2 regions of the Lactococcus taiwanensis genome follow, and region 2 is predicted to be linked to the other one. Evidence: predicted binding sites of a transcription regulator. Region 2 holds the regulator's gene; the other holds the start of a gene.
What was found. Region 2 encodes HrcA, which represses chaperone genes, less so after heat shock. Its sites were predicted from a motif close to TTAGCACTCNNNNNNNNNGAGTGCTAA; they were not measured.
Positions count from the first base shown of each region.

Region 1: groES (co-chaperone GroES) is a predicted target of HrcA. The motif match lies at 6,353-6,379, and genes of this name have one in related genera.

Region 1 covers NZ_CP070872.1:565,855-581,111, reverse strand. Annotated here, with positions in the region: gene JW886_RS02900 (DNA polymerase III subunit delta') at 1-364, opposite strand, end outside; gene tmk (dTMP kinase) at 405-1,040, opposite strand; gene yycF (response regulator YycF) at 1,220-1,921, shown strand; gene JW886_RS02885 (ATP-binding protein) at 1,914-3,338, shown strand; gene JW886_RS02880 (MBL fold metallo-hydrolase) at 3,455-4,267, shown strand; gene groL (chaperonin GroEL) at 4,331-5,959, opposite strand; gene groES (co-chaperone GroES) at 6,042-6,326, opposite strand; gene JW886_RS02865 (single-stranded DNA-binding protein) at 6,543-6,932, opposite strand; gene nox (H2O-forming NADH oxidase) at 7,028-8,365, opposite strand; gene ytpR (YtpR family tRNA-binding protein) at 8,554-9,180, opposite strand; gene JW886_RS02850 (thioredoxin family protein) at 9,299-9,616, opposite strand; gene JW886_RS02845 (hypothetical protein) at 9,667-9,951, opposite strand; gene pepA (glutamyl aminopeptidase) at 10,119-11,186, shown strand; gene JW886_RS02835 (transglycosylase domain-containing protein) at 11,309-13,744, opposite strand; gene tyrS (tyrosine--tRNA ligase) at 13,886-15,145, shown strand.
Region 2 covers NZ_CP070872.1:1,003,599-1,018,855, reverse strand. Annotated here, with positions in the region: gene JW886_RS05070 (RsmF rRNA methyltransferase first C-terminal domain-containing protein) at 1-174, opposite strand, end outside; gene cls (cardiolipin synthase) at 229-1,674, opposite strand; gene JW886_RS05060 (PTS fructose transporter subunit IIABC) at 1,847-3,772, opposite strand; gene pfkB (1-phosphofructokinase) at 3,772-4,689, opposite strand; gene JW886_RS05050 (DeoR/GlpR family DNA-binding transcription regulator) at 4,736-5,434, opposite strand; gene JW886_RS05045 (amidohydrolase) at 5,552-6,700, opposite strand; gene JW886_RS05040 (oleate hydratase) at 6,769-8,532, opposite strand; gene dnaK (molecular chaperone DnaK) at 8,718-10,544, opposite strand; gene grpE (nucleotide exchange factor GrpE) at 10,612-11,151, opposite strand; gene hrcA (heat-inducible transcriptional repressor HrcA) at 11,181-12,224, opposite strand; gene JW886_RS05020 (M15 family metallopeptidase) at 12,867-13,622, opposite strand; gene JW886_RS05015 (histidine phosphatase family protein) at 13,619-14,308, opposite strand; gene JW886_RS05010 (hypothetical protein) at 14,421-14,675, opposite strand; gene JW886_RS05005 (PFL family protein) at 14,701-15,257, opposite strand, start outside.

The DNA of each region.
Region 1 (15,257 bases), 440 kb from region 2:
TTGCGGCATTTGGGTGCATCTTTTCAGCAGCTTCTATAATAACTGCTTGCTGTTTTCCTTCGTACCCTGACTCACTAAAGACTTGAGTGAGCGTGCGTATTTGTGCGGTTTTAATCGTTTGTCCCTCTGGCGAAACCACATGTAAATCAGCAAAATCTTCTGTAGCAACTAAGCGACAAGCTCGACAGATACCACAAGGAAGACCTTCTTGCAAGTTTTCACAAAACAAAGCCTGACTTAACCAAATCGCGAACTCAAATGATCCAAAGCCACCTGAAAATAAGTAAGCATGACTCAAGTGCTTACGTTGCAAAATATTTGAAAATTGCTGATAAAGCTGGGGCTGAATTTCTGATACTTTCACACAAAACCTCTCTCAAAATCACTGACCCCGCCGTCAGTAATTAAAATATACTCGCAAATCGCTCCTTGATTGCTTCAATTGTATCGGACACCACTTTTTCGACTGATTGGCTCGCATCAATTGTAACATAGCGTTGCGGTTCTTTCTCTACCATTTTAAGATAACCTTGTCGAACTTTTCGATGCATTTCGGCACGTTCCAAATCCAAACGATTTACTTCATCTGCCCGATTACTCATGATGCGATCAAGGGCAACATCTGTATCAATATCAAAATAAAGTGTCAAATCAGGCTCCAAACCATCCGTCGCAAAATTGTTGAGCCAGTCTACAACTTCAACACCCAATTCACGCCCATAACCTTGATAAGCCACTGATGAATCTATAAAACGATCGACAATTACAACTTTACCAGCTTTCAGAGCTGGAAGCATCTTCTCTTGCATATGCAAGCGGCGTGCTGCAGCAAAAAGGAGCATTTCTGTCTTAGAATCAATCTCCGTGTTCTTAGGGTCCAAAATTAATTGACGAATTTCTTCGGCCAAACGGACCCCACCGGGTTCACGTGTCGAAATAATGTCGCGTTTCATTTTTTTGATTTCCGGCAAAATTTCTTTTAAAACTGTCGTTTTTCCTGCGCCATCAGGTCCCTCAAGGGAAATTAAAATTCCATTCATAGCCTCTATTATACCAAAAAACAAACTTTTTAGCTTTTTTCTTAAAATAATAACATCACTTTTTGCGTAATTTTACTAAAAATTGTATAATATATCTGAAACAGCTTACTTTATTTGTCAAAACTCATAAATGTAAGAAATTTTAAATATTTAAAACTCACCACCTGAAAGGACAACATATGAAAAAGATTCTCGTTGTTGACGATGAAAAACCAATCTCAGATATTGTAAAATTTAATTTGACCAAAGAAGGCTTCGAGGTTTTTACCGCTTTTGATGGCGAAGAAGCACTTGAATCTTTTAAAGAAGTGCAACCCGATCTTATTTTACTTGACTTAATGTTGCCTAAACTTGATGGTCTTGATGTTGCTCGTGAAATTCGTAAAACTTCTGAAACACCTATTATAATGGTGTCAGCTAAAGATAGTGAATTTGACAAAGTCATTGGTCTTGAGTTGGGTGCTGACGACTACGTCACTAAACCCTTTTCCAACCGCGAATTGTTGGCTCGTATCAAAGCCAATTTACGTCGTGTAAATGCTACTCCAGCAGAAACTAATGATAATGTCAAAAAAGAATTGGTTATTGGAAATCTCCGCATCAATCCAACACACTATGCCGCTTATAAAAATGATAAACAGCTTGATTTGACGCATCGTGAGTTTGAATTGCTTTATTACTTGGCACAACACTTAGGTGAAGTCATTACCCGCGAAAACCTCCTCGAAACAGTTTGGGGCTATGATTATTTTGGTGATGTCCGCACTGTGGACGTGACTGTACGTCGCTTGCGCGAAAAAGTTGAAGATACACCAAGTCGCCCGCAATATGTTTCAACACGTCGTGGAGTGGGCTACTATATGAGTAACCCTCATGATTAAATTTTTTAATTCAATGATTTTTAAAGGAGTAGTGGCCCATCTACTTCTTTTTGTCATCCTTTTTATGAGTAGTTTTGACTATAATGTCGCCCATTTTAATTCTGTTTTAGCCAATTACTTTTTTTCACTACTCTTTGTACTCGTTTTTTTAATTCATCAACACCGGATGATTGTAAATGTTTCACGCCAAATGAATCAGATCAAAAATGGTTATTTAACTAAAGATAAACTTCCTAAAGGCACCAGTGAAATTAACGAGTTATATGGCGAAATCTTAAAACTTGGCGAAGATATTGTCAGAACCCAAAACAACTTAGAAAATCAACGAAATCAACTTGATAGCATTCTAGCTTATATGATTGATGGAGTTATCGCTACTGATCGCCGCGGAAAAATTATTATGGCAAATAAGTCTGCCCTCCATTACCTCAACACAACTGAAGCTGAGTTGATGCAAAAAAACATCGTGGAAACCCTTCAGATCAGTGAGCAATACAACTTCTATGATCTGCTCGAGAAGGAACCCGAAGTGGTGATTGAAACTCATGATGCTGACAATGAAGCCGTCTCACTTCATATTAAATTTGCACTTTTTCGTCGTGAATCTGGTTTTATTTCAGGTATTATTGCCGTACTTCATGATATGACAGAGCAAGATAAATCTGAACGGGAACGTCGTCTTTTTGTATCCAACGTATCACATGAATTACGGACTCCTCTGACGTCAGTGAAAGCTTATCTTGAAGCTTTAGAGGATGGGGCTCTTGATGACAAAGAAACTGCTGCTTCGTTCATCAATGTTTCTTTAACAGAAACTAACCGCATGATTCGTATGATTTCGGACCTTTTAACCCTCTCAAGGATGGACCAAGACCGAATCGTTTTAGATAAAGAAATTATTAATCTCACTGCTTTTTTAGACCACCAACTTAATCGACTAGATCAAATTTTGGAAACTGACTCTAGCGGCTTACTCACCTCTGATTTTACTTTAGTACGAAATTATAGTAATCGCCCCATCTGGGTTGAAATTGACACGGACAAGATTGCCCAAGTAGTGGATAACATTATCAGCAATGCTTTTAAATATTCTCCTAAAGGTGGGGTAATTACCATCTCGGTAGAAACCCGTGAGAAAGATGTCCTTATCTCAATCAGCGACCAAGGGATGGGTATCCCGCGTGCTGATCTCGTCAAAATCTTTGACCGATTTTACCGTGTAGATAATGCTTCACGCAATTCCAAAGTTGGAGGGACAGGACTTGGACTTTCAATCGTCCATGATATTGTCAAAATGCATGGTGGAAACATCTTTGCAAACTCTGAGGGAGAAGGAAAAGGGACGACCTTTAGTTTTACACTTCCTTATTCTTCCGAGAACACGGAGGAGTGGGATGATTTTGATGATAGCTTCTGATTTTTTTACTGATCAGTCTGTCAGTAAAAATAAAAAGAACGGATTCTCGTTCTTTTTATTTTTAAAGTCATCAGCCCACATGGCAATCCCCACGCTTTTTTGCTACAATGGTTCTTATGACTGAACAAAATGGTTTTAAATATTCAATTCTGGCATCTGGTTCTACTGGAAATTCTTTTTATCTAGAAACACAAAAAAAGAAAATCCTTGTTGATGCTGGTCTTTCGGGAAAAAAAATAGAAAGTTTACTCTCAGAGATTGATCGCGATATTCACGATATTGATGCGCTGTTGATTACGCATGAGCATAGTGATCATATCAAGGGAATCGGCGTGCTGGCACGTAAATATGGAATAGATCTTTATGCCAACGAGGACACTTGGACCGAACTTGATGGGAAGAATGCCTTAGGGAAAATCCCAACAGAACAAAAACATTTGTTTGAGATGGGAAAAACAATGACTTTTGGCGACATTGATATTGAGTCGTTTGGCGTAAGCCACGATGCTGTTGCCCCTCAATTTTATCGCTTCATGAAAGATAATAAAAGTTTTGTCATGCTGACTGATACAGGATACGTTTCTGACCGCATGCGTGGTACTATTGAAAATGCAGATGGTTATCTGATGGAATCTAATCATGATATTGAGATACTACGCATGGGTGCTTATCCTTGGAGAACTAAGCAACGTATTCTAAGTGATCAAGGGCATTTGTCAAATGAAGACGGGGCAGAAGCTGCTTTTAATGTTTTAGGAAACAAAACAAAAAAGATTTTTCTGGGTCACTTAAGCCTCAATAATAATATCAAAGAATTAGCACATCTGACAATGGATGGCTATTTACAACAGCATGATGTGGATACCAAAAAAGAACTCCATATTATTGATACTAGCCATGAGCATGCGAGTCAGCTTTATGATATTTAAAAAATAAATAAAAAGTTACTGACAGAACTGTCAGTAACTTTTTATTTTTAATTCATTTTTACTTTACATCATGCCGCCCATTCCCATGCCTGGATCCATTGGAGGCATAGCTGGTGCAGCTGGTTCTGGTTTATCCGCAACTACTGCTTCAGTTGTTAAAATTAAACCAGCTACTGAAGCTGCATTTTGCAGGGCTGAACGAGTAACTTTCGCTGGGTCAACGATTCCTGTTTCAATCATGTTTACCCATTGTCCCGTAGCAGCATTAAATCCTGTGCCTACTTTTTCAGAGCGAAGTTTATCTATAATAACAGATCCTTCATAGCCTGCATTCGCTGCGATTTGGCGAACAGGTTCTTCCAAAGCACGACGAACAATATTAATTCCTGTTTGAACATCCCCTTCTTCTGAGAGTTGATCAAGTGCACTCATCGCATTGACGAGAGCTGTCCCCCCACCTGAAACAATACCTTCTTCTACAGCAGCACGTGTCGCATTGAGAGCATCTTCGATAAGAAGTTTCATTGCTTTAAGCTCTGTTTCCGTAGCAGCACCAACTTTAATCACCGCCACTCCGCCTGCCAATTTCGCCAAGCGTTCTTGTAATTTTTCGCGATCAAAATCAGAAGTTGTTTTTTCAATTTGGGCTTTGATAATAGCAACTCGATCAGCGATAGCATCCGCAGCGCCAGCACCTTCCACAATAGTGGTATGATCCTTGTCTACAGTTACCTTCGCTGCTTGACCAAGTGCTTCAATTGTTGCATCTTTAAGATCAAGTCCAAGTTCTTCCGTAATAACCGTACCACCAGTTAAAATAGCCAAATCTTCCAATTGGGCTTTACGACGATCACCAAAACCTGGCGCCTTCACAGCTACGACATTGAATACCCCTTTGATTTTGTTTAGAACGAGCGTTGGTAAAGCTTCACCATCCACATCATCTGCAACGATAAGCAATGGGCGGTTTGTCTTCAAGACTTGTTCAAGAAGAGGTAAAATTTCTTGAATATTTGAAATTTTCTTATCAGTAATTAAAAGATAAGGATTATCAAGCTCTGCAACCATTTTTTCGGTATCTGAAACCATATACTGGCTCAAATAACCACGGTCAAATTGCATCCCTTCAACCACATCAAGTTCTGTTTGCATTCCTTTAGATTCTTCTATAGTAATGACACCATCAGAACCTACACGCTCCATCGCATCTGAGATATATTCTCCCACTTTTTCGCTACGAGAAGAAACGGTAGCAACCTGAGCAATTGCTGATTTATCATGGACAGGAATAGCCATTTCTTTAATCGCATCAACTGCAGTTTGGGCAGCTAATTCAATCCCACGACGGATACCCACTGGATTAGCTCCAGCTGTCACATTTTTCAATCCTTCACGTACAATAGCTTGTGTCAAAACAGTAGCTGTTGTTGTTCCATCTCCTGCAATATCATTTGTTTTGGAAGCTACTTCTGAGACAAGTTTAGCTCCCATATTTTCGAAATGATCTTCCAGTTCAATTTCTTTGGCAATTGTAACCCCATCATTTGTAATCAAAGGTGACCCATAAGATTTTTCAAGAACAACATTACGTCCTTTTGGTCCAAGTGTTGTCTTTACAGTATCGGCAAGGATATCAATTCCTCGCATCATTGAAGTTCTTGCATCACTTGAAAATTTAATTTCTTTTGACATATCTGCTCCTTTTAAATAAGAATTATCGTGTTATTATTTTAAACTGTCATGACAGCAATCAAAAAAGATCGCTCCCTACTTATTATTCTACAATGGCAAGAAGGTCTGAATCTTTGAGAATCAAGAATTCTTCACCGTCCATTTTTACCGTCGTCCCTGCAAATTTTTCAAAAATTACAGTATCTCCAACTTTTACAACTGGAGAAATCAGCGTTCCATGATTGGTAGTTTTCCCTTCGCCGACAGCAACAACTTCCGCTGTTTGAGGTTTTTCTTGTGAGGCACTCGTTAAAACGATACCACCAACTGATTTTTCCTCTTCTTCTTTAACGCGCAAAACCACGCGATTCTCTAAAGGTTTCAACATTTTTGTTTTTCCTCCATTTTATTTTTTTAGCACTCTATTAGGTTAAGTGCTAACCCAATTCTTATTTTATCTCAATGGTCAGATTTAGTCAAGAAAAAACACCAGATTTTTTTATTTTTATTCTAATTAAATGAAGCCGTTTTCAATAATTGGGTCATGAAGACCTCCAATCACTAACGAATACGCATAACTCCTTCCTCTAAAATTATCGTCTGCTTAAAAAGGAAGTTCTTCTCCTTCTAGCATCAACTTTTCAGTATGTGCTGACTTTTCCCGCAAGGCGATTGTTGCTCGACTTTCTAGCAAATCATAATTTAAAGCGAGCACCTCTGTCATATAACGTTTTTGATTTTGCTTGTCCATGTAGCTATGTGTACGAATCTCCCCTTCAACTGAAATGAGAGCCCCTTTTTTAGCGTACGAAGCCAGCGTTTCTGCCGTCTTCCCCCATAAAATGATCCCGATAAAATCAGCATCACGTCCCCCGTCTTCATTTTTAAAGCGTCGGTTCACTGCAAGTGTGGTTCTCACATAAGTTTTATCATTAGTTGTTTTGGTAACTTCTGGATTTTGAGTAAGGCGACCAATTAACATTGTTTTATTCATTTATTTTCCTCCTAACCCTCTATACGGAAAAAATGAATACTTGTCACCTTCGATAATAAAAAACCTCTCAGCATTTACTGACAGGTTGTGTATGATTATTTTGCATTAAGTGCCGCAACAGTCATATAGTTATACGGGCTGTTAAAGTGAGGTAAAAAGAAAAGATCAAGCAGGGCCAGTTCATCAATTGTTTTTTGGTCCTGTATCGCTAAACTAAACATGTTAATGTTACCAGCAATGATTTCGCTATAGCTAGCTAATTGAGCTCCAACCACACGACGACTTTCTTTTTCATAGACAATTCGGATTTTGACCGTATCATTGTCTTCATGTAAAAACCAAGCTTTTTGTTTATCTTCAAAATCAGAATAAGCAACTTCTAGGCCAGCCTTTTGAGCAGCTTTGACAGAAAAACCAGTCGAAGTCATGTGAAAACCAAAAATAGAGATGCCGTTGGATCCTTGTACCCCTGGTGCTTCTAGAGGTGTTCCCCCAATATTATGACCGGCTACAATACCTGAGCGTACAGCATTCGATGCCAAAGCAATATAAGTAAAATCTTGCAATGCATTCGAATAAATAGTAGCTACATCACCGACAGCATAAACGTCGGGATTGCTCGTTTGTTGATGTTTATCAACTTTAATCGCTCCATTTTTAAAAGTAGCTAGGTTATCTTTGGCTAGAGCACTATTTGCGGTGAAGCCAATACAGTTAATCACCAGATCAACATCATAAGCCCCTTTGTTGGTTACAATTTGAGTGACACGACCATCGCTTCCTTTAAATTCTGTGGCCAACTCCCCAAAGTGTAATTCGATACCATGGTGCGCTAAATTTTGATCCATCTCTTTAGCAAAAGTCTCATCATAATAGGAAGCAAGTGAAGTAGACTCAGCATCAAACAATAGAACTTCTTTGCCACGTCGTTTGGCTGCTTCAGCAATTTCTGTACCTATATAACCTGCTCCAATTACAGCAATACGTTGCACTTCTGGTTTTGCAAATTCAGCATCTACTGCCTGTCCCTCTTGAAAAAGTTTCAAGAAATGAATTCCTTCAAGGTCATGACCTGGTAATTTGGGAATGATTGGGCGAGATCCTGTAGCTAAAATTAGTTTGTCGTAGGTTTCAACGAATGTTTCGCCAGATTTCGTTTTTGCATGAATGACTTTTTGTTTAAAGTCAATTTCAGTCACTTCAGTTTCTGTCAAGATTTTGGCGCCTTTTGCTTCAAAATCTTCTGGTTTCGCATAAAATAATTCATCGGGCTTTTCAATTTGGCGTCCCACCCAGATAGCTGTTCCACAACCAAGATAACTCATGTTACTATTTCGATCGATCATCACGATTTCGTGGCCTGGATAATGATCAAGTAATGTATTTGCAGCGGCAATCCCCGCGTGATTTGTTCCTATTACAACGATTTTCATGAGGAAAATCTCCTTTGTTAAAATGTTTTTACATTTAATAGTTTAACACAACTGACTTATTTCCTTCGTGTAAGCGCTTGTGAACTTTGTGAATTTTATACTTTGTAAATTTTTAGTAAATTATCCTAAAATTTTGAGCATTAAAAAAGCCCCTGATTAGGGACCTTCTCATCTTGTTATCCTTTTAGTTAGGCTTGCCACATGGTTTTACCATCAAAAGCTGCTCCTACAGGTAATTGTTCTGAAAGTTCAATAATCCCTCTTACTTCAGGGGCATTGGGTAATTCCAATTCACGCGCCGAGCAGAGCATTCCATAAGAAGGAACACCTCTCAAAGCACCAGGAAAAATCAGTGCCCCATTTGGCATCATCGCACCTGGTAGAGCGGCGACTGTTTTGAGTCCAACCGCTGCATTAGGTGCGCCACATACGATTTGTACTGGGTCCGCACATCCAATATTAACTTTACAAATGTGCAGATGATCAGAATCTGCATGGTCTTTCATTTCAACAATTTCGGCAACTACAAATTTAGGTTGAGCGTCATGGACCAGTACATCGCTAAAACCAGCTTTTTTAAGTTCTTTATTCAAAACTTGAACATCACTTGCTGAAAGCTTGATTTGACCATTGGCTGACAGATTGGTCAGTAATTTTTTAGCCCCAAAAATATTCCATGCTACGGTTTCTCCTGTCTCTTGCAAAAAGACACGTGCCACTTTTCCCTTGCGTTCAAAGTTCACTTTTTGACCCTTATCATTTGCTACGATCAACATTAAAACATCGCCAACATGTGTATTGTAAGTTGCAATCATTTTCTTAAATTTCCTTTAAATTTCCCATTATTCAATAAGAGAAGCGTAAGTCAGGCTTACGCTTTTCTGTGTATTTTGTGTTCCCTTGGTTAACCCTGCTGACAGGTCTGTCAGTAAATTATTTAGCGCTCGCCAAGAAGGTGTTAACTTCTTCTTTAGTCTTACGTAGTTTATTGACAAGACGGGCTTTTTCTTTACCATTCTCTAATACAACAAAACTAGGAATCCCCATGATTCCCCATTCGATAGCCACATCCATAAACTGATCTCGATCAACTTCTACAAATTCAAATTCTGGATTTTCAGCTTCGATTTCAGGCATCTTAGGTTTAATAAAGTTACAATCTCCACACCAACCAGCAGTGAAGAAGAAGACTCTTCTACCTGGAGCCTTCACAAGTTCCGCTAAGCTTTCCATATTTTCTGGAATAATCATTTTCTTTCCTTTCTTAATTAACTTCTACAAGAAGTATAAAACTTTATTAATCATAAAGCTACTTCTTTTATTTCTAAAAGTTCTAAAGTTTGAGCGTTTATTTGAAACATAACGGCGTGATCCCCACTAACAACACCTCCCTCAAAGTAAGCGCCTTGCTTGGGTTCTTCAAAAATCCAAACGGCATCAATTTGACGAGCTGAAAAGTGCTGACGTGCTGTGTCAGTAAGCTCTCGTAGTAGATTTTCTTCCATGGTTTTATAGCCATGATAAACTACATGAGCAGCTGCTGCACTCGCTACAACGCCCAAACCAAACTTTAGTATTTTTTTCATATGGAAATTTTAACATATTTCCTGTTATAATTATAGTGTAAATCATCAAAAGTTGACCGAATCATCAGAAAATGTGACGCTCCTTTGTAGAGGAGCTGGTACCCAGCCTTAATTTTACATTGACTGACCGCGCCATCAGCCAACTTTAACAATTTTTGGAGGAAAAAATGGAACTCTTTGACAAAGTAAAAGCTCTGACGGAAATCCAAGCCACATCTGGTTTCGAAGGACCTGTCCGTGATTATTTAAAAAAACGTATGGTGGAGTTGGGCTACACCCCCGAATTTGACGGTTTGGGTGGTATTTTTGTAACGAAAACCTCAAAAGTGGAAAATGCCCCACGAATTATGGTTGCCGCTCACATGGACGAAGTAGGCTTTATGGTTAGTGCCATCAAATCGGATGGAACACTCCGTGTTGTGCCACTTGGTGGCTGGAATCCATTAGTGGTCTCAGGTCAACGCTTTACACTCTTTACGCGCACGGGCCAAAAAATCCCTGTCGTCACAGGTGGACTTCCTCCTCACCTTTTAAGAGGGACTGGTGCAACTCCACAAATGCCAGCGCTCTCGGATATCGTTTTTGATGCGGCTTTTGAAGACGCTGCTGAAGCTGTACAATACGGCGTGGCTCAAGGCGACGTCATCATCCCTGAAACAGAAACTATCTTGACAGCAAATGGTAAAAACGTCATGTCAAAAGCTTGGGATAATCGCTACGGTTGTTTGATGATTCTTGAACTCCTCGAATTTTTAGCTGATAAAGAACTTCCCGTGACACTGATTGTAGGTGCGAACGTCCAAGAAGAAGTTGGCTTACGTGGTGCAAAAGTTTCCACCACGAAGTTCAAACCTGAGCTTTTCTTTGCAGTCGATTGTTCACCAGCTAGCGATACCTTCGGTGATGATAACGGTCAACTAGGTCAAGGAACGACTTTACGCTTCTTTGATCCAGGTCACATCATGCTCCCCGGCTTAAAGAATTTCCTCCTCAACACAGCTGAAACCGCAAAGGTCAAAACACAAGTTTATATGGCCAAAGGCGGGACAGATGCTGGAGCAGCCCACTTAGCAAACGAAGGCATTCCTTCAACTACCATCGGTGTAGTGGCTCGTTATATCCATAGTCATCAAACTATTTTTAACTTAGACGACTTTAGTCAGGCTCAAAACTTTTTACGCGCCATTGTCACACATCTAAACGCTGATCAAGTAGCCCAAATCAAAAATTACTAATAATTTCGCTGAAAAAGGTTACTGACAGCTTTGTCAGTGACCTTATTCTATGAGAGGATATAAAAAAATACATCAGAAACTTTTCTGATGTATTTTTTTATCGTTTTTGAACTTGCAGAAGGCTAGTTAAAGTTAAAATTAGGTAATATCGTTTTCCAACCTGCTGCTCTATCAGCCGCTGTACCGCCTATAGCGTAGTCGTACGTTGTAGTAGGTGCACCAGATTTGGTTGCCCAAAAGCTTGTCGTCGTAGCCCCACCCAGATTAACCGTTTGGGTCTTACCACTTGCAAGTTTCACAGAAACTTTACCCGGTTTTTGTCCAGTGGAGACTAAGACCTTACTCTTGGTTACATTAGAATCTTTGTTGGGATCTGTAAACTTCTTACCTGGTCCAAAAATATTGGGATCAGCAGCATTGATTGCGTTAACCAACTGAGCAGTGAAAGCCGCATTATTGATATACCCAGAATTTTTTGACATCCCTGAGTTATCATCGTGACCAGCCCAACCCCCTAAGGTTACCGTTGGAGTTGAAAGCATCATCCAGACGTCCGTATAATTATCGGTTGTCCCAGTTTTACCCGCCCAAGCAACATCTGTTGCCAGGGTAGGGTTGATCGTTTGCAAATTCTCATAAAACTTACTTGTTTTTTGAGATTTCACAACATCTTGCAACATGTACTCCATGATTGTAGAGGTAGCCTCAGAATAAACCTGAGTTCCTCCAGTATCTTTATGTTGGTAAATCACATTTCCCGCATCATCTTTGATACTTTCGACAACGTACCACGGCTCGTACTTTCCACCATTTGCTAAGGTTTGATAACCGTTTGTATGCTGAACAACAGTCGGGTCAATTCCCCCTCCTAAAGGTAAAGATTCAACAGAGTAATCCGAAACTTGGTAACCCATTTTAGTCATATAAGGTTCAACAGATTTTCCCTTATCTTGAATCATTTTGTAAGTCCAATAGGCTGGAATATTGTAAGAGACATTTAGAGCTTCAGAAAATGGCATCATCGCAGTCCCTTTGGAACCCACGTGTTCTATATCTTGACCACTGGAATACTTGGCAGGATAGTTAGATAAAACACTCGCTGAACCCATTAGCCCCATATCGATAGCTGGACCATAAGCTAAAATCGGTTTAATCGAAGAACCTGGGGAACGTTCAGTATCAAAGGCATGATTGACTTGACTTTGAGAATAATCGAGCCCACCAATGAAACCATAAACTGCTCCAGTCTTATTATCCATAAGTACATTCCCTGTCTGAATAAGCCCTGTTCCATCTTGCATGAGGCTACCGTAGGTCGCAACAGCATTTTGCATCGCATTATAGACTGACTGATTAATCGTAGTAGTAACTGTATAGCCTTTATTTTGTAAGGATTGTTCAGCTAAATCTTTATAGTGCTGTTTTGTACTATCATTACCGAGCTCCGTAGCTGAAACTTTGTCACGCTTGATGAGATAGTTATAAACCTCTGTAACTGCCTCATTGTACACTACATTATAAAGGTAACCATGTTCTTGGGATTGCACTTGCGCTGGTTGCAAGAACTCTTTAGAAATGTCTTCAGCTTTATATTTCTCATAATCAGCTTTATTAATATACCCTCCACGATAAAGGTTAAATAAAACCTCTTTTTGTCGAGCAATCCCGTACGCCATATTTTCTTTAGATTTCAGAGAACCATCAGAAGCATAAGGCGAATAAACGATTGGGCTTTGCGGAAGACCTGCGATGAAAGCTGCTTCGGGAACCGTTAAATCTTTCGCAGACTTGCCAAAAATTCCTTTGGCCGCTTCTTGAACCCCAGCAATATTTTGTCCCTTGTTATTCCGACCAAAAGGTGAGACATTAAGATAATCGGTCAAAATTTGATCCTTGCTCAAATAATTATTTAGATTGAGGGCATAGACAATTTCACTGGCTTTACGTTGGAAAGTCACACTATCTCCCAAAACTTGTTGCTTAATAAGCTGTTGGGTAAGCGTGGAACCACCGGAGCTTGTACCGCCCCCCACAGAACCAAGTATCCCACGGACAACTGCCTTTGGAACAACCCCTTTGTTTGTCCTAAAACTATCGTCTTCCGTTGCGATTAGAGCGTTTTTGACATTCTCAGAAATCTGGTCGCTCGATACAGTGACACGCACGAGATCGCTTGAAATATCAGAAATAGACTGTCCATTACTGTAATTAATAACTGATACACCGTGGATATCATTGATTTTAGCAAGCATCTCTTGTTTGTCTGGTAACTTTGTTTTCTCCACCAAGCGTGCAAAATAGCCAACACCTGCAGATGCAGCAAAAACGCCAATTACCACAAATATAATACCGAAAATAATACTAATTCCGCGTACCACAGTAAAGGTAGTCGACCAGACCGTTTTTTCATCTTGCTTAGGTTGATTTGATTGATTCTTTTTATTTTTAGGTTGAAAATTTTTCTTCGCATTTTTCTTTGTTTTTCGTCTTTTATTTTCCATCTTTTCATTAAGACGACTACGCACTTCTTTTTGCGAATCGATTGGCTCTTTTTTCATGCCCTTATTATATCAAATTTAAAGCGATTTTTCGCCATTTTCGGAAATAATTTTTGGAATTTGATATAATATAAAGCAACGTTGTTGTTTTTACATTTTTGTTGGAGCAGAACGACTCAATCATATAGAAAGGATTTTTTTATGAACATTTTTGACGAACTTAAAGCACGTGGTTTAATTTTCCAAACAACCGACGAAGATGCGCTACGTAAGGCGCTCACGGAGGGAATGGTTTCCTATTATGTAGGCTATGATCCCACAGCTGATTCTCTTCATCTTGGAAATTTAGTACAAATCTTGACAATGCGTCGCTTACAGTTGGCGGGACATAAACCATATGCTCTTGTTGGTGGTGCAACTGGCTTGATTGGTGACCCTTCATTTAAAGATTCTGAGCGCTCGCTTCAAACAAAAGACACAGTTACCGCTTGGTCTGAAAAAATCCGTGCCCAACTTGAACGTTTTCTTGATTTTGACAATGGTGAAAACAAGGCTGAGATGACAAACAACTACAATTGGTTCGAAAATCTGACATTTATCGACTTCTTACGTGATGTTGGTAAACATTTTACTGTCAATTACATGATTTCGAAGGATTCTGTCAAGTCTCGTATGGAAACAGGAATTTCTTATACAGAGTTCGCTTACCAAATTATGCAAGGCTATGATTTTTACGAACTCAATCAACTGCACAATGTGACTTTACAACTTGGTGGTTCTGACCAATGGGGTAACATGACTGCTGGTACTGAACTTTTACGCCGAAAGGCTGATAAACAAGGGCACGTCATCACAATTCCTTTGATTACAGATTCTACTGGGAAGAAATTTGGTAAATCTGAAGGAAATGCTATTTGGCTCGATGCTGACAAAACTTCACCGTATGAAATGTACCAATTTTGGCTGAATGTTGATGATGCTGATGCTGTAAAAATGCTCAAAATTTTCACTTTTCTTTCATTAGAAGAGATTGCTGAAATCGAAAAAGAATTTGATGCAGCTCGTCATGAACGCTTAGCACAAAAAGTGCTGGCGCGCGAAGTAGTGACTTTAGTCCATGGTAAAGAAGCTTATGAGCAAGCTGTGAAAACTACTGAAATTTTGTTTGGTGGTGGTGATTTACGCCAACTGGATGCCAAATCAATCTTGGCTGGGCTTAAAGGTGCACCTCATCATCATGTCGAGGCGGATGAAAACTTGGCCTTGCTGGAACTTTTGATTTCTGCTGGTATTGTTAATTCTAAACGTCAAGCCCGTGAGGATATTACAAATGGTGCGATTTATATCAATGGCGAACGGATTCAAGATTTAGACTACATCTTATCTGATGCTGATAAAATCGAAAACCAACTGACGGTTATCCGTCGTGGTAAAAAGAGAAATTTTGTTCTTTCTTACTAACTGAGCTGACCGGATGGTCAGTTTTTTTAATCCTAAAGATGCTACAAATGGGACTTAATAAGTGCAAAAAAAAGTAAAGCTTCCTCTTTCATTTTTATTTCTTTGTGTTATA
Region 2 (15,257 bases):
TTTTGGAGGGCTGATCAATAAATCTTTCGCCACTCTAAAACGTTCGTCAAGCTCTTTTAAAGGGTTGACGCGAAAAGCAGTTTGAACAGGTTGGTCAAAACTTGCGTGAAAAGCTGCAAATTCTTCCCCTAAAATCTTTTTATATTTTTCTAAAAATTCTACTGGTAAATCCATACAATCCTCATTTTAGTTTTATATCTTTAGATTGTCCTCAGCAATCTTTTTTTGTTAAAGCATTGGCGCGATGAGTCGTGCCAATCCTTCTTTGAAACGGACTATTTTTGAACGCTGCTCGTACCGCTCAAGCGTAAGCGCACGACTCAACTTCAAATCTTTAATAAAATCGTTACGCAGTTTTTGAGCAATGTCATAATTATAGATAACAACATTTGCTTCAAAGCACAGTTGGAGACTCCGATAGTCTAGATTTGCCGACCCAACAGAGGCGTATTCTCCATCAATAATCAACGTTTTAGAATGAACAAATCCATTCTCATACGTATAAACTTTTGCACCATACTTTACCAAATCCGCTGCATGAAAATAAGTCGCCCAATAGACAAGCGGATGGTCTGGTTTATTAGGAATCATCATTTTTACCTGAACGCCCGACAAAAGCGCAAGTTTCAAAGACTCATGCAATGCATCCGATGGAATATAGTAAGGTGTTTGGATGACAATTTCACGCTCCGCTCCTGAAATCATTTTCATGTAAGTCAGTTTGATCTGCTCTTTATCTTCATCGGGTCCAGAAGTTACCAACTGAGTGGCCACATGGCCTTGAGAAATCGCATCTGGGAAATAAGGCTCTCCCTGCGTAATTTCAAAATGATGTTGCGAGTTCCAATCCAAAATAAAGCGATGCTGCAAGCTATAAACAATATCTCCTGTCAAGCGTAAATGGTTGTCTCTCCAGTAACCGAATTTTTTTGTAACCGAAGCGTATTCGTTTCCCACATTAAATCCACCCGTGTATCCAATCACACCATCAATCACGACAATTTTTCGGTGTAAGCGATAATTAGTTCGTGGATTAATTAAAGGTAAAATTAAAGGAAAGAATTGAGCCACGCGCCCTCCCAATTCTTCTAATTCTTTAAATTTGGACATTTTAGTTTTATTAGAACCCCAAGCATCAATCAAAAGTTTGACCTCCACCCCGCGTTTGCGTGCTTCAATTAGGGCCTCATAGATTTCTTGTCCAACGTCATCCATCCGAAAAATATAATATTCCATGTGGATGTGATATTTAGCACGATTGATGTCTTCAATCAGTGCATCAAACTTTTCACGCCCATCATTAAAAATTTTAACATCAGTATTAGTAGAAATAATGGACTTTTCTTCCACATATAACATATTAATCAATTGACCAATGACAGGATTCTTACGCATCATATCAAGAAAAGCACGATCTGAATAGGCCTTCCTCGCATGACTATGTTGTTTTTCAAAACCAATTTGAAATCTTTTGCGGTCTTTAAAAATTCGGTAATGCGAAATTCCACGTCCGATCAATAAATATAATATAAATCCTAAAATGGGCAGTACATTAACGACAAATAACCATGACCAAGTTGATGATGTGGACTTTCTTTCCCTAAAAATAATCACAAACGATAACATAATATTGAGAAGAAAAATCATCAACTCAAATATTGCAATAAAATTCATATAATCTACTCCTACCCCCAGTTTACCTCTATTATTATAACAAAAAGTTGACCTTTTCTGTCATTCCTCTTCACTTTTGCTTAAAGACCACTCCTCAGCACCTTTTTCTCTTAAACTTCCTACAAAAAAAAGCGGATTTAACCGCTCCTTTTTTTGTAGCAATACATCTTGCTTATTTTGCTTTTTTCAATGCTCCAAAGAGAACTCCAGAGATAACAGCCCCAACTAAGATAAAGAGAAGATAAAGTAGAGGATTAGTAGAGAGTGCGATTGTGAAGATTCCACCATGTGGTGCCATCAACTTAATACCTGCTGCTCCAACTAAACCTCCAGCCACTGCTGCTCCAACGAAGAAGGAAGGAATTGCACGTCCTGGGTCACCAGCACCAAAAGGAATTGAACCTTCTGTAATGAAAGAAAGTCCCATTACAATATTTGTCAAACCAGCATTACGTTCTTCTTTTGTAAATTTATTTTTGAATAATAAAACTGCTACGGTTGTCGCAAGTGGAGGAACCATCCCACCAGCCATTACACAGGCCATAACGATTGAACCACCCGTTGATAATGCAGCTGAGGTCAACGTCCCTGTACCAAAGATGTAAGCCGCTTTATTGATAGGTCCACCAAGGTCAATAGCCATCATACCACCAACAACGATACCAAGAATCAAGGCCGATGCGCCGGATAAACTTGTCAAGAAATTAGATAAACCTGTATTAATCCAAGCCATTGGAATGTTGACAAAAAGCATCAAGAAACCAGTAATAAAGACTCCAAGCAATGGGAAAAGTAAGATAGCTTTAATTCCTTCGAGTGAAGCCGGCATTTTCTTAAACCATTTACGTAATAAAAGGATTACTCCTCCGGCTAAGAAACCACCAACCAAGGCACCAAGGAAACCTGATGGAATGTATTTATCAGCATTGGTGTGCGCAAAACCTTGGAAAGAAATCCCAATTTGTGCCATGTAACCCGCTACAAAACCTGCGACCAGCCCTGGTTTATCAGCAATAGATTGGGCGATAAATCCAGCAAGGACAGGAAGCATGAAGTTAAAGGCTGCACCACCGATTGTCTTAAAGTAATAAGCAATTGGATGATAGACCCCTAGTTGGGAAAGTTGACTTTGAGGGACACCCATCAGTTGGTCAATGAGGAAAGCCAAGGCTATCATAATCCCACCACCAACGACGAATGGTAACATTGCAGAAACCCCACCCATCAAGTGTTTATAGAATTTTTGTCCCATCGTTTGTTGAGAAGAGGAGCTTTGAGCAGAAGTATCTTCTGAACCGTCCCCTTGATAAATCGGTGCTTTACCCGATAAAGCTTCATCAATCAGGTGTTCCGTCTCACGAATGGCATGAGCGACGGGCACTTGTACCATCTGTTTACCAGCAAAGCGATTCATTTCAACTTTTTTATCAGCTGCGACAATTACTGCATCAGCTTTTTTAATATCTTCATCAGTTAATTTATTATCAATACCACGGGCACCATTGGTTTCGACTTTAATACCAACGCCCATTTCCAGCGCTTGTTTCTTGAGTGCTTCTTCAGCCATATAAGTATGGGCAATCCCTGTTGTACAAGCTGTTACTGCGACAATATAATGTTCAGCATTTTCAACGGTTTGAACTTCTTCTTGTTTTTCAGAAAAAAGTTCAATGACTTGCCGTGGGTACTCTACTTTACGAAGACGGTCTTGGAAACCATCTTTCAAGAGATAAGTAGACAGTTGCGCCAAGGCTTCCAAGTGAGTGTCGTTTGCTCCATCAGGTGCTGCAATCATAAAGAAAAGATTGACTGGTTGTCCATCTAACGCTGCATAATCAACTCCTGTTTTTGATTTTGCAAATAACACAACAGGTTCATTAACTGCGATATTTTTACTATGCGGCATTGCAATCCCATCACCAAGTCCCGTTGATGTTTGGGCCTCACGCTTCATGATTCCTGCTTTGAATGTATCAAAATCACTGACATAACCTTCTGATACTAATTTGTTGACCATTTCATCAATAGCAGCTTCTTTGCTGTTAGCTTTCAGGTCAAGAATCATAACCTCTGTTTTTAATAGATCTTTAATTTCCATTAGTCCACCTCTGAAATATTTACTTTTTGATAGATTTCATCCAAGAATGATTGGGTAGGCATATTCTCTGAAAATGCCTTTGCTGTACCACACGCAATTGCCTGCTTAAATGCTTGAAACGCGTCTTTAGTCTTGCTATATTCAGCCAAGAATCCAGCAACAGTAGAATCGCCAGCCCCGATTGAATTTTTTAACTCGCCTTTAATTCCTGCTGCGAAATAAGTTTTTTCTGGAGTAAAAAGATATGCACCATCTCCTGCCATAGAAACAATGACTTGCTGTGCTCCCATCTCAAGTAACTTTTTACCATATGGGATAATCTGATCATTTCGTTCAAATTTGACATTGAAGATGCCTTCTAATTCTTCACGATTTGGTTTGATAAGGAGCGGATGATCTGATAAGGTCTCTAATAATTTATGGCCATCCACGTCCATGACGAAGGTCGCTTGATGTTCTTTGACTTTTTGAATGAGTCTTTGATAAAAATCTTCACCCAATGTTTTAGGAATTGTTCCAGCAAACACCACGATATCATCGGCTTTCAAAACCTCGAATTTGTCAATAAAGGCCTGTATCTCCTTTTCTTGGAGTTGAGGTCCCGCAGCATCCAAGCTTGTTTCATCTTTGAGCGTCTGGAGCTTTACATTAATTCTAGTTAAGTCTTGAATAGCTGTAAAATCAGAATGAACCTTATTTTCTGTAAGAAAATCTTTTATGTATTGTCCAGAAAAACCTCCGAGAAAGCCCCAAGCTGTGTTATCAGCTTTTAAAAGACTCATCATGCGACTTTCCATTATTCCTTTGCCTCCGGCAGAAACCTGTGTTTGGCTTGTTCGATTGACTGCGCCACTTTCAATTTCTTCATAAGTCATGAAGTAATCGAGTGCAGGGTTAAGGGTTACTGTGTAAATCATATTTCTCCTTTTATTTGATAAGTTATGAACTCATCAGTAATTCTATCTATTTTTCACTAATCAGATGGACCTCATCAGTTTCGGCAAATTTAACAAAACTCATCTGACCGATTTTGGAAGCATCTGCTAAAACATAGGCACTTTGACTCTGTTTTACAGCCAAAGCTTTAATCGCTGCTTCTTCATGGTCGGGAGTCATTGCTCCATGATTTTCATCGAAAGCATTAGCTCCAAGAAATGCTGCATTGAATTGATAATGTGAAAGCTGCTCTAATGCCTGACTTCCAATAATTGCATCCGTAACTTTTTTGACACGTCCTCCTAAAAGATAAACAATGAGGCGCTCATCAGTTAATTTTGTAAGATGGGTTACTGAATTCGTGACGACAGTCAGATATAGATGTGACTGACTGATTAATTCTGCAAGAAGGCCTGTCGTCGTTCCCGCATCCAGAAAAATAATATCCCCATCCTTGATTTTGGATAAGGCTTGTTGTGCAATTTTTGTTTTTTCTTGAATGTTTTTGGAAGTTTTTTCAGATATACTCAATTCCCCAGAAAGGTTTTGGGTAAGTTCAGCTCCTCCATGCACCCTTCGGAGACGCTTCTCTTTTTCTAATTCATTTAAGTCCCTTCGAAGCGTTGAGATAGAGCCTTCGATCACGGGCAATAATTCTTCAATTGTTGCGCGCTTTTTGATTTTGAGATAATCAATAATTTTTCTTTTGCGTTCACTCGCTAACATTTCCATCTCCTGAATTCGTTTACAAAAAATATTATAGCACCTTTTTCTTTCAAAATCAATCACAAACTATCATTTTCTTTCAAAAAACACCAAAAAATAAAGCTAACATAAATAGCTTTATCCCTCTGATGGTTTTTCAAGTGTTCGCAATAGAGACAACGCAGAATGAACATAATATTTTACCGCTGTAGCTAAAGTTTCATCTTTTATTGTCATCTCTGGAAAATGAAGACCGGGCGCTTCTGGAGCATTCGAGCCAATAAAAGCAAAAACGGAAGGGGCTTGTGTTCGGTAATGCGCAAAATCTTCACCTGCACTGGACGGTTCAGTTGATGCAATAGGGCCATACCAACCTGCCAAACTTTCTCGAACAATGGCAGTTAAATTGGGATCATTGAAAGTAAGTTCAGCATCCATAAGCCAAGCAACTTCTGCACTAAGTCCCACTGTTTTCGCTGTGAGCTCGGCTATTTCAACAAAACGTTTCTTGATCAGTTGTCGACTCTCACTGTCAAAACTACGTATCGTTCCTTCAAAATAGCCCTCATCAGGCAAAACATTCCAAGTATTACCAACATCAATATGCGTAACTGATACCACCGCAGCGTGTAAAGGCGAGAGGTTACGTGCGACAATTTGTTGAAGATTTTGAACGATTGTACTTATGCCAAGAACAACATCAGTCCCCTCTTGAGGATAGGCGGCGTGACTCCCACTTCCACGCACCACCACCCGAAACCGATCGACTGCCGCCATCATTGCTCCTTCTTTTAGTCGGATCTCTCCCGCTTGTAGAGTAGGCATATTGTGATAGCCGACAAAAGCTTGTACATCATTAACTAAACCACTTTTTAGAACTTGTAAAGCTCCTTGCCCAATTTCTTCTGCAGGTTGAAAGATGAGCTTAATCGTCCCCTTAAATCTTTCTTTTTTAAGAAGTTTTGCGGCTCCTAGAAGACTCGTCATATGCAAATCATGTCCACAAGCGTGCATTCTCCCTTTGTATTTAGAAGCATAAGGCAGTTCAGTTTTTTCGAGAATGGGCAAGGCATCTATATCCGCACGTAAAGCAATGACAGGCCGGCCTGAACCAATCTGCGCGACTACCCCCGTTTTCAGATCTCCTTCTAGTATTTCAATATCCCATTGCTTAAGTTTTTCTCGGATAAAATGTGTCGTTTGAAACTCTTTTTCTGAAATCTCAGGATGTGCATGAAGATATCGACGCGTTTCTATGAGTTCTTGTTCAAATTTTTTATCAATTATCATAGTGCTATTCTATCAAAAATAACGAAAGACTCGCCTTCGTTATTTGCATTGAGGTCATTTAGTTTTTAAATCAAGCCTGCATCTTCTAGTATTTCTTCAAGATAAGTGCCCTTGATTTTTTTCAAACCATAATGAAGTGCTTGTTTTTTCACAAATGGTAGCTCCATATCTGACAACTTTTGACGATCTGAAAGGTAGTAGACGGAATTTGCCAAGGCACGTAAGTCATAAGCTGAAGCATAGACTTCAGGAACACCACGTTCTACATTTAGTAGTTGATATACTGCTTCCATCGCTGTACGAACGGAATATTCAGTAGTAAAAACTGTATCACGTTGCGTTTCTGCAAAATTCCCAATAAAAGCTAAGTTCACGGAGCCGTTAGGGATGACCAGTGGGCGATCACCAGGTTCACGGAGCATGAAATAGGAAGTGATAAAGGGCATATAAACAGGGATAGTATTTGTGTTATTTTTGACGAAATCATCAATTTCTTCTTCGGGCATTCCTAAGTGATAAAGTAATTCTTGTGTGATTTCCTCACCTGTACAATCCTCAATTGGTTTTTTGATATAGTTTCCAGGTGTATTTGAAAGAAGGCCATAGACCCAAGTTACAGTTTCTTGGTCCTTTTGTTCTTTAAAATGAGGTTGGCGGTGAGTGGTAAAAGAGAGCAACCAATTAGAATCTTTTACAGTAATAATCCCCCCAGTGACCACCTTACCTGAGCGCAACTGACGATGCGTCAGTTTTTCAAAGTAAGGTTGTATTTTTAAGTTCTTCCAAGTTACCGTTGCTGATACTACCCAGGACGCTTTTGGTAAGTTCTGACAAAAAACATCCGGATGACCAAAGTCTTCAGATTGCTTAGCTAGATTTCGCCAAAGTTTCCAAGAACCTCCTAATTCCGTAGTTTTAGGAGCAGGCATTGTAGCTGTACCTTGGGTTGAACTTTCGGTAATAGAACCGTTTGTCACAAAAACGAAATCGTCTTCTGTCAGTTTAATGACAGAGCTGTCAGTAAATAACAAAGCCCTTGCAACCTTTTTTCCTGCTCTGATATCAACTTCCACATTTTCCACTTGGGCCCCATACTTAAAATCAACATGATGTGCTTTCAAGTAAGCAACCAAGGGTTTAACCAGAGATTCATACTGGTTATACTTGGTGAATTTGAGCGCGCTGAAATCAGGAAGTCCTTTAATATGATGGATAAAGCGCATAATATAGCGACGCATCTCGATAGCTGAGTGCCATTTTTCAAAAGCAAACATCGAGCACCAATAGAGCCAAAAATTAGATTCAAAAAATTCTTCTGTAAAACAATCTTCAATAGTTTGCCCGACGAGCAACTCTTCTTTGGTCATGAATAAATGAACAATTTCTTCTTGAGCTTTTGGACTTAGAGTAAACTTACCATCATCTTCCACTCGCTCACCGCGTTGATGGATAATCCGACAGTTGGAAGAATTAGGGTCATCAAGGTCTAAACGGTAAAATTCATCCAAAACGGACGCATTGTCCACCTCTAATGAAGGAATCGATCGAAATAAATCCCAAAGGCATTCAAAGTGATTTTCCATTTCTCTTCCACCACGCACTACAAAGCCATCATGGGGGATAAATGAGCCATCTAAAGACCCACCCGATAAAGGAAGTTCCTCCAAAATATGAATGTTTTCCCCTTTCATTTGCCCATCACGTAGTAAGAAAGTTGCTGCCGCAAGTCCTGCTAAACCTGCACCCACAATATAAGCTGATTTTTTATCGACATGTTCTGGTTTTCTTGGACGTACGAACGCCTCATAATTTCCATTCGTGTAACGCATTATTCTCTCCTCCTTTTCTTAATTAATTTCATGATAATACAAGAAGAAAACGATTGCAAATTTAGCAATCGTTTTTTGTACACTCTGTCTATTTGTGTCTAACTTCACTGACAGAGCTGTCAGTAAAACTTAAGAAGTTTATCACAAAAAAAGCACTGACAAAATCGTCAGTGCTTTTAAAAATATTATTTGCTTTCTTCAGTGAAGTCACCATCAAATGTATTATCATCTTTTGGTCCTTCTTGCGCATCAGTTGCTTGTCCAGCTTCACCTTGAGCGGCATTGGCTTGTTCATAAAGTTTCACAGCAAGGTTTTGAGCAATTTCAGAAAGGGCTTCTGATTTAGCTTTGATATCAGCAATATCTTCACCTTCAAGTGCTTTTTTGAGTTCTTCTTTAGCGTCTTCAGCTTTTTTAACTTCAGCTTCGTCAACTTTTCCTTCAAGTTCTTTCAAAGTTTTTTCAGTTTGGAAGACCAAAGCATCAGCTTCGTTACGTGTATCAACTTCTTCTTTACGTTTTGCATCAGCGTCAGCATTTGCTTCAGCGTCTTTCATCATTTTATCAATTTCTTCATCAGAAAGACCTGAGTTTGATTTGATAACAATTGTTTGTTCTTTTTGTGTACCAAGGTCTTTAGCTTTAACAGAAACAATACCATTTTTATCAATATCAAATGTTACTTCAATTTGTGGAACACCACGTGGTGCTGCAGGAATGTCTGTCAATTGGAAGCGACCCAAAGTTTTGTTGTCAGCTGCCATTGGACGTTCCCCTTGAAGCACATGAATATCTACAGCAGGTTGATTGTCAGCAGCAGTTGAGAAGACTTGTGATTTAGAAGTTGGGATAGTTGTGTTACGGTCAATCAATTTAGTGAAGACCCCACCCATTGTTTCAATACCAAGTGAAAGTGGTGTAACGTCAAGAAGAACAACATCTTTAACGTCACCAGTAATCACACCACCTTGAATTGCTGCACCCATAGCAACAACTTCATCTGGGTTAACAGATTTGTTTGGTTCTTTTCCAGTTTCTTTACGGACAAGTTCAACAACAGCAGGGATACGAGTTGAACCACCAACCAAGAGCACTTCGTCAATATCAGAAGTTGACAAACCTGCGTCAGACAAAGCTTGGCGAACGGGTTGACGTGTAGCTTCAACAAGATCATGTGTCAATTCATCAAATTTAGCACGGGTCAAAGCCATTTCCAAGTGAAGCGGTCCACTAGCACCAGCTGTGATGAATGGCAAGCTGATTTGAGTTGTTGTTACACCTGAAAGGTCTTTTTTCGCTTTTTCAGCGGCATCTTTCAAGCGTTGCAAAGCCATTTTATCTTGGGCAAGGTCAATTCCGTTTTCTTTCTTGAATTCGGCAACCATCCAGTCGATGATTTTTTGGTCAAAATCATCACCACCGAGTTTGTTGTTACCAGCAGTTGCAAGAACATCAAATACTCCATCACCAAGTTCAAGAATTGAAACGTCGAATGTACCACCACCAAGGTCAAATACAAGAATCTTTTCGTCTTTATCTGTTTTATCAAGACCGTAAGCAAGAGCTGCTGCTGTTGGTTCATTAACGATACGTTCTACTTCCAGACCAGCAATTTTACCAGCATCTTTAGTGGCTTGACGTTGCGCATCATTGAAGTATGCAGGTACAGTAATAACCGCTTTTTCTACTTTTTCTCCAAGATAGCTTTCTGCTGTAGCTTTCAAGTTTTGAAGAATCATTGCTGAAATTTCTTGTGGTGTGTACTCTTTACCATTTGCAGAAACTTTTTCAGATGTTCCCATTTTTGATTTAATAGAAATGATTGTTTCTGGGTTAGTTACTGCTTGACGTTTTGCAGCGTCACCGACAATGATTTCACCATTTTTGAAGGCTACAACTGAAGGTGTTGTACGATTTCCTTCTGGATTTGGAATAATTTTTGATTCAGTTCCTTCAAGAACTGCTACTGCTGAGTTTGTTGTACCAAGGTCAATACCGATAATTTTAGACATATTTATATCTCCTTTTCTTATTACTTATGGATAGTTTAACGACTTTGCGGTCATTTTATTTTTTATTTTATTGTGCAACGACAACCATTGCTGGACGAAGTAAACGTTCGTGAAGTTGATAACCTTTTTGGAAAACTTGCACGATTGTATCAGCCGGATGTTCATCATCCGCTGGGACAGTTTGAACAGCCATGTGAAGATTATGGTCGAAACTTTCATAAGAAACTTCTTCAACACCTTCTTCTTTAAGGGCTGAAATTAAACTTTCTTGGACCATTTCAAGGCCTTTTTTGACATCCTCTGTCAAACCTTCAACAGCGAGTGCACGTTCAAGGTTATCAAGGGAAGCCAATATTTTTTTAGCTAAATCTTGAGAACGGTACTTGATAAGTTGGAGACGTTCTTCATTTGCACGACGTTGTACATTTTGCATTTCCGCAGAAACCCGGAGGAATTTATTTTCCCACTCATCCGCAAGCTTTTGTGCTGCTTCAACTTCAGAAATTTCATCCTCAACAATATCTTCAAGCGCTTCTTCAGTCAATTCTTCTGTGACTTGTTCCTCCGCTTGTTCATTTTTAATCTCTTCTTTTGCTTCTTCGGACATACGCCCTCCTTTTTTAAATAACTTTTTTATCATTTACTAATTTCATAATGGTTACCATCAAGGTAACGATAATAGTCGCTTAATTTCATCGTGATTACTTTCGCGACCAAATCAAGTGTTGAAAGCGTTCGTTGATAATCCATCTCAACTGGTCCAACTACTGTTAATGTTCCCAAACCACGGTAAGGTATGACAAATTTTTGCGATATAATCGTTAGATTTTTCATATACTTTTCATCATTTTCGAACTTAACGGCACGCATTTCGTCGTTGTTAGTAAGCTCTCTAATCTCTTGCAACATTCTTTGATCATCGCTAAATAATTTATAAAGCTCACCTAAATTATCTGTCGCATAATCAAAAATGTTTTTCCGACCTGCAACCGTTAAATGCTCAACGAACAGGTCAGAAAAGATTGATTCAAATAATCCAAGAACTTCGCTGGTAACTTTAAAATAGCGTTGCACAATCTGAGGTATCTCTGTTCGTAAGATATAATGGATATCAATTACTTTTTTACCCACCATCCGCTCTTTGACGAGATTGGTAAACACGCCAATGTCAGCTTCGGTCATCGATTTTGGAAGTATAAACTGATTCGTTCTCACTTCACCTGTGCCCAAAGTAATGACGGCAAGGACAGAATGACTGTCCAACATGACCATTTCAAAGGATACTAACTCTTGATCTTTTTGCGGAACGTTGAGTACAAAACTTGTTAAACCCGTAAGTTCGGATAAAATTTTTGCACCTGTTTCAAATAGATCAGTTAATCGATATAACTCCCCATCAAAGGCTTTCATTACTTTGAAAAGATCATTTTGACTAAACTGGTCTAGCTTAATGACGTTTTCTACAAAGTACTTATAACCTGACACACTCGGAACACGTCCACTGGAGGAATGTTCTTTTTGAATCAGTCCTAAATTTTCCAATGCCTTCATATCATTTCTGATGGTTGCACTAGATGCTTGAATACTGTCAAGCAATGATTTTGAACCAATAGGAGTATGATCTTTTGCATAAAGAGAAACGATCAGATTTAAGATTTGTCTTTGACGTTCTGTAATCATTGACGACTCCTTTCGCTCCTAACATAAGGAACATTAACATCTGGACAACAAAAGGATAAAGCATTTCGTTGTAGCCTCTTTTATCACTTAGCACTCTAAAGCTCTAAGTGCTAACAAATTTATTATAACCCTTTGGGAAGTCCTTGTCAAGGAAAAAGTCATAAAAATTAGCACTCTTTTGACAAGAGTGCTAATTTATCTTTTATAAGAGCTTCAAAACCTTGGAGTTATGCCAAATATTCATCAAAGCGATAATTAGAACAATAAAGGGATAAAACGCTGACATGTCGATTTGCTTTTGAAAAAGGAGCAGGAAATAATCTAACAAAAGAAATCCTGCTATCACTTCGAGAAGGACAAAAGTTACCCGCCAAAACTTTAAGAGTAAAAAGAGAAGGGCTACAAGAATGACTAAGAACACCAAGCTGCGCCAACTCAAGAACGAAAAGTGCCAGCGAGCGGTAAGGTTTGTTGTATTACTAGCAAAATTATTAAAGAAATCTGTAAAAAAATTAGGGTAAGTTTTCAACTTTTGGACACAAAGCATGACCGTATAAAGAAACAAACCCACATTAATAGTAAGTAATAAGCGTATCTTAAGTAGCATTCTTTCCTCTAAATTCTTACCTGCATAACCCATCTTTAATCAGGGAGCAAGCTTCGATATTCTTCAAGCGTCAAATGATGTGTCGTCATGTATTTAGCGTTTTCGACTCCCACATAACGAAAATGCCAATCTTCATAGTCTACTCCTGTAGTAGATTTTTTATCTTTGGGAAAACGCAAGACAAAACCATAATCAGGCGCTAGTTCTGCTACTTGCTGAGCTACAGTACTCTCATTTAAACTATCAATATCACTCATATCAATAGCAAGACCTGTATTATGCTCAGAGCTTTCAGGAGGTTGGGAGTAAGTCTGAACATTTTTTATCGCTTGCTCTCGCGAGATCGTCGATCCATCCGTATTTACGGTGCCATGCCCTTCCATCTCATCTTTAATGTAACCTTCGTAAAGAGTATTCTGATAAGCTACTGAACGATAGCCAGAGATGAGATGTTCTGCAGGTGAAATTTTCTGTGCAGCAGCAAGGAACTGTTCAGTTGACTGGACAATTCGCTGGTCTACTTGAATATTACCAACCGTCGCTAAATCAGGATTCATTTCAGGCTGAGGAGAATCCCTACTGACGAGCACAAGTTCCCAATCTGAACGTTTCGCATCGGGTAAGTCTTTTAAGAGAGCAGCATTTTTATTAGTTTGTGCTGTTCTCTCGTGTGCACTTTGTGCTGTTTCTTTTTTGGTTGAGCTGCTACTCGAAAACAAGATGGCGGCAATCACTGCGGCAATCAAAAGAACAAGTAAAGACAAACTCAGGAGAATCCGTTTTTTCATTATTTTGTTAATATTTTATTTCCTAACTCACGGTAACTCATATCTCCGACTTTTCCAACAGAAAATTTTCCATTTTCATAGGTGAGATGAGTGACCGATCCATTATCTAAGCCGTGAGGCCTTGGGAGCTCAGGGCGAATCAATTTTACAAAAGAACCAATCGTCATGCCATGGCTGACAATAACGATATTGTTGGCGTCTGCTGCTTCTGACTCTTTAGCAATGTCTGTAAAACCTTCTAAAATCCGACCAGATAATTGTTCCCACGTTTCAGCCCAACCTGCTGTATCCACAGCATAGATGGCATTAGCTACTTTCTCATCATCTGGGAAACCTTCTTCTAAACTACCATTTTCAGCAAAGATACGCGGTAATACACCGTCAAAAAGTTCTCCATCATAGCCGCCATCAAATGATCCAAAGCACCACTCCCGTATCCGTTTATCAAAGCGATAGGGGATGCCTTCATTCTCAGAATTGGCTAAGATAAAACCCATGGTTTGGATGGTCCGACCCGAATCAGAAGAATATGCCCTGTCGAATTTGATTCCCTTCGCCTTAAATCCCAGACCCAATTCGGTGACACCCATTTCCCCAGCTGCTGTCAGTGGCGTATCTGACCACCCCTGCGCACGGCCAATTGTATTAAACATTGTTTTTCCGTGTCTTACTAAGTAAATATTAACCATAAGTCTTCCCCTTTGCTTTTTCACGTTATCACTCATTAAAAAACTCTTATGAATGAGTAACCAACTCTCTTTATTATAACAAAAGATTAGAGCGTTTTCATCTTTTTTTTAGTTATAAGATGGTAAACTCTCTGTTGAATCGTTTTTCTGAGATAACTTTAATATCACTTTTACCTAAGTAAATGAGGTAATCGCCCACGCGTGCAGCACCACCAAACATCAGGCTAAAACGCAGTTGCTCATTATCCCTAGGGTTCCAAAAACAAATTTGTTGATCGAATAAATGTTGAACCCACTCCTCTAGAGGTGCTTCATCATGTTTTACTTGCCAAGCTTTGACAATCCGTTCGCCCATTTTTACTTGCATTTTTACCTCTTCATTTTGAAATGTATTAATTTTTAAAAGAGTGGATAGGCGCTGGAATTTGACCGCCACGAGCAATAAAATCTGCTGACGATGCCTTGTTTACTCTCATAACTGGAGCAACACCGAAAAGTCCACCAAATTCAATTTGTTCGCCTTCTTTGCCCATAGGAATAATCCGTACTGCTGTCGTTTTTTGATTAATGACCCCGATAGCGGCTTCGTCAGCAATCATTGCCGCAATGGTAGATGCCGGTGTTTCTTCAGGAATTGCAATCATATCCAAGCCAACTGAACAAACACAAGTCATGGCTTCTAACTTTTCAATATTCAATGCCCCAGAATTGACCGCGGCAATCATCCCTTCGTCTTCTGAAACTGGGATAAAGGCGCCTGAAAGTCCACCAACACGTTCAGCTGCCATAACTCCGCCTTTTTTCACGGCGTCGTTAAGCATTGCAAGAGCGGCTGTTGTTCCATGAGTCCCAACAGTTTCAAGTCCCATTTCTTCCAAAACGCGTGCAACCGAATCGCCGATTGCTGGTGTAGGTGCAAGTGATAAATCAACGATTCCAAATTCAACAT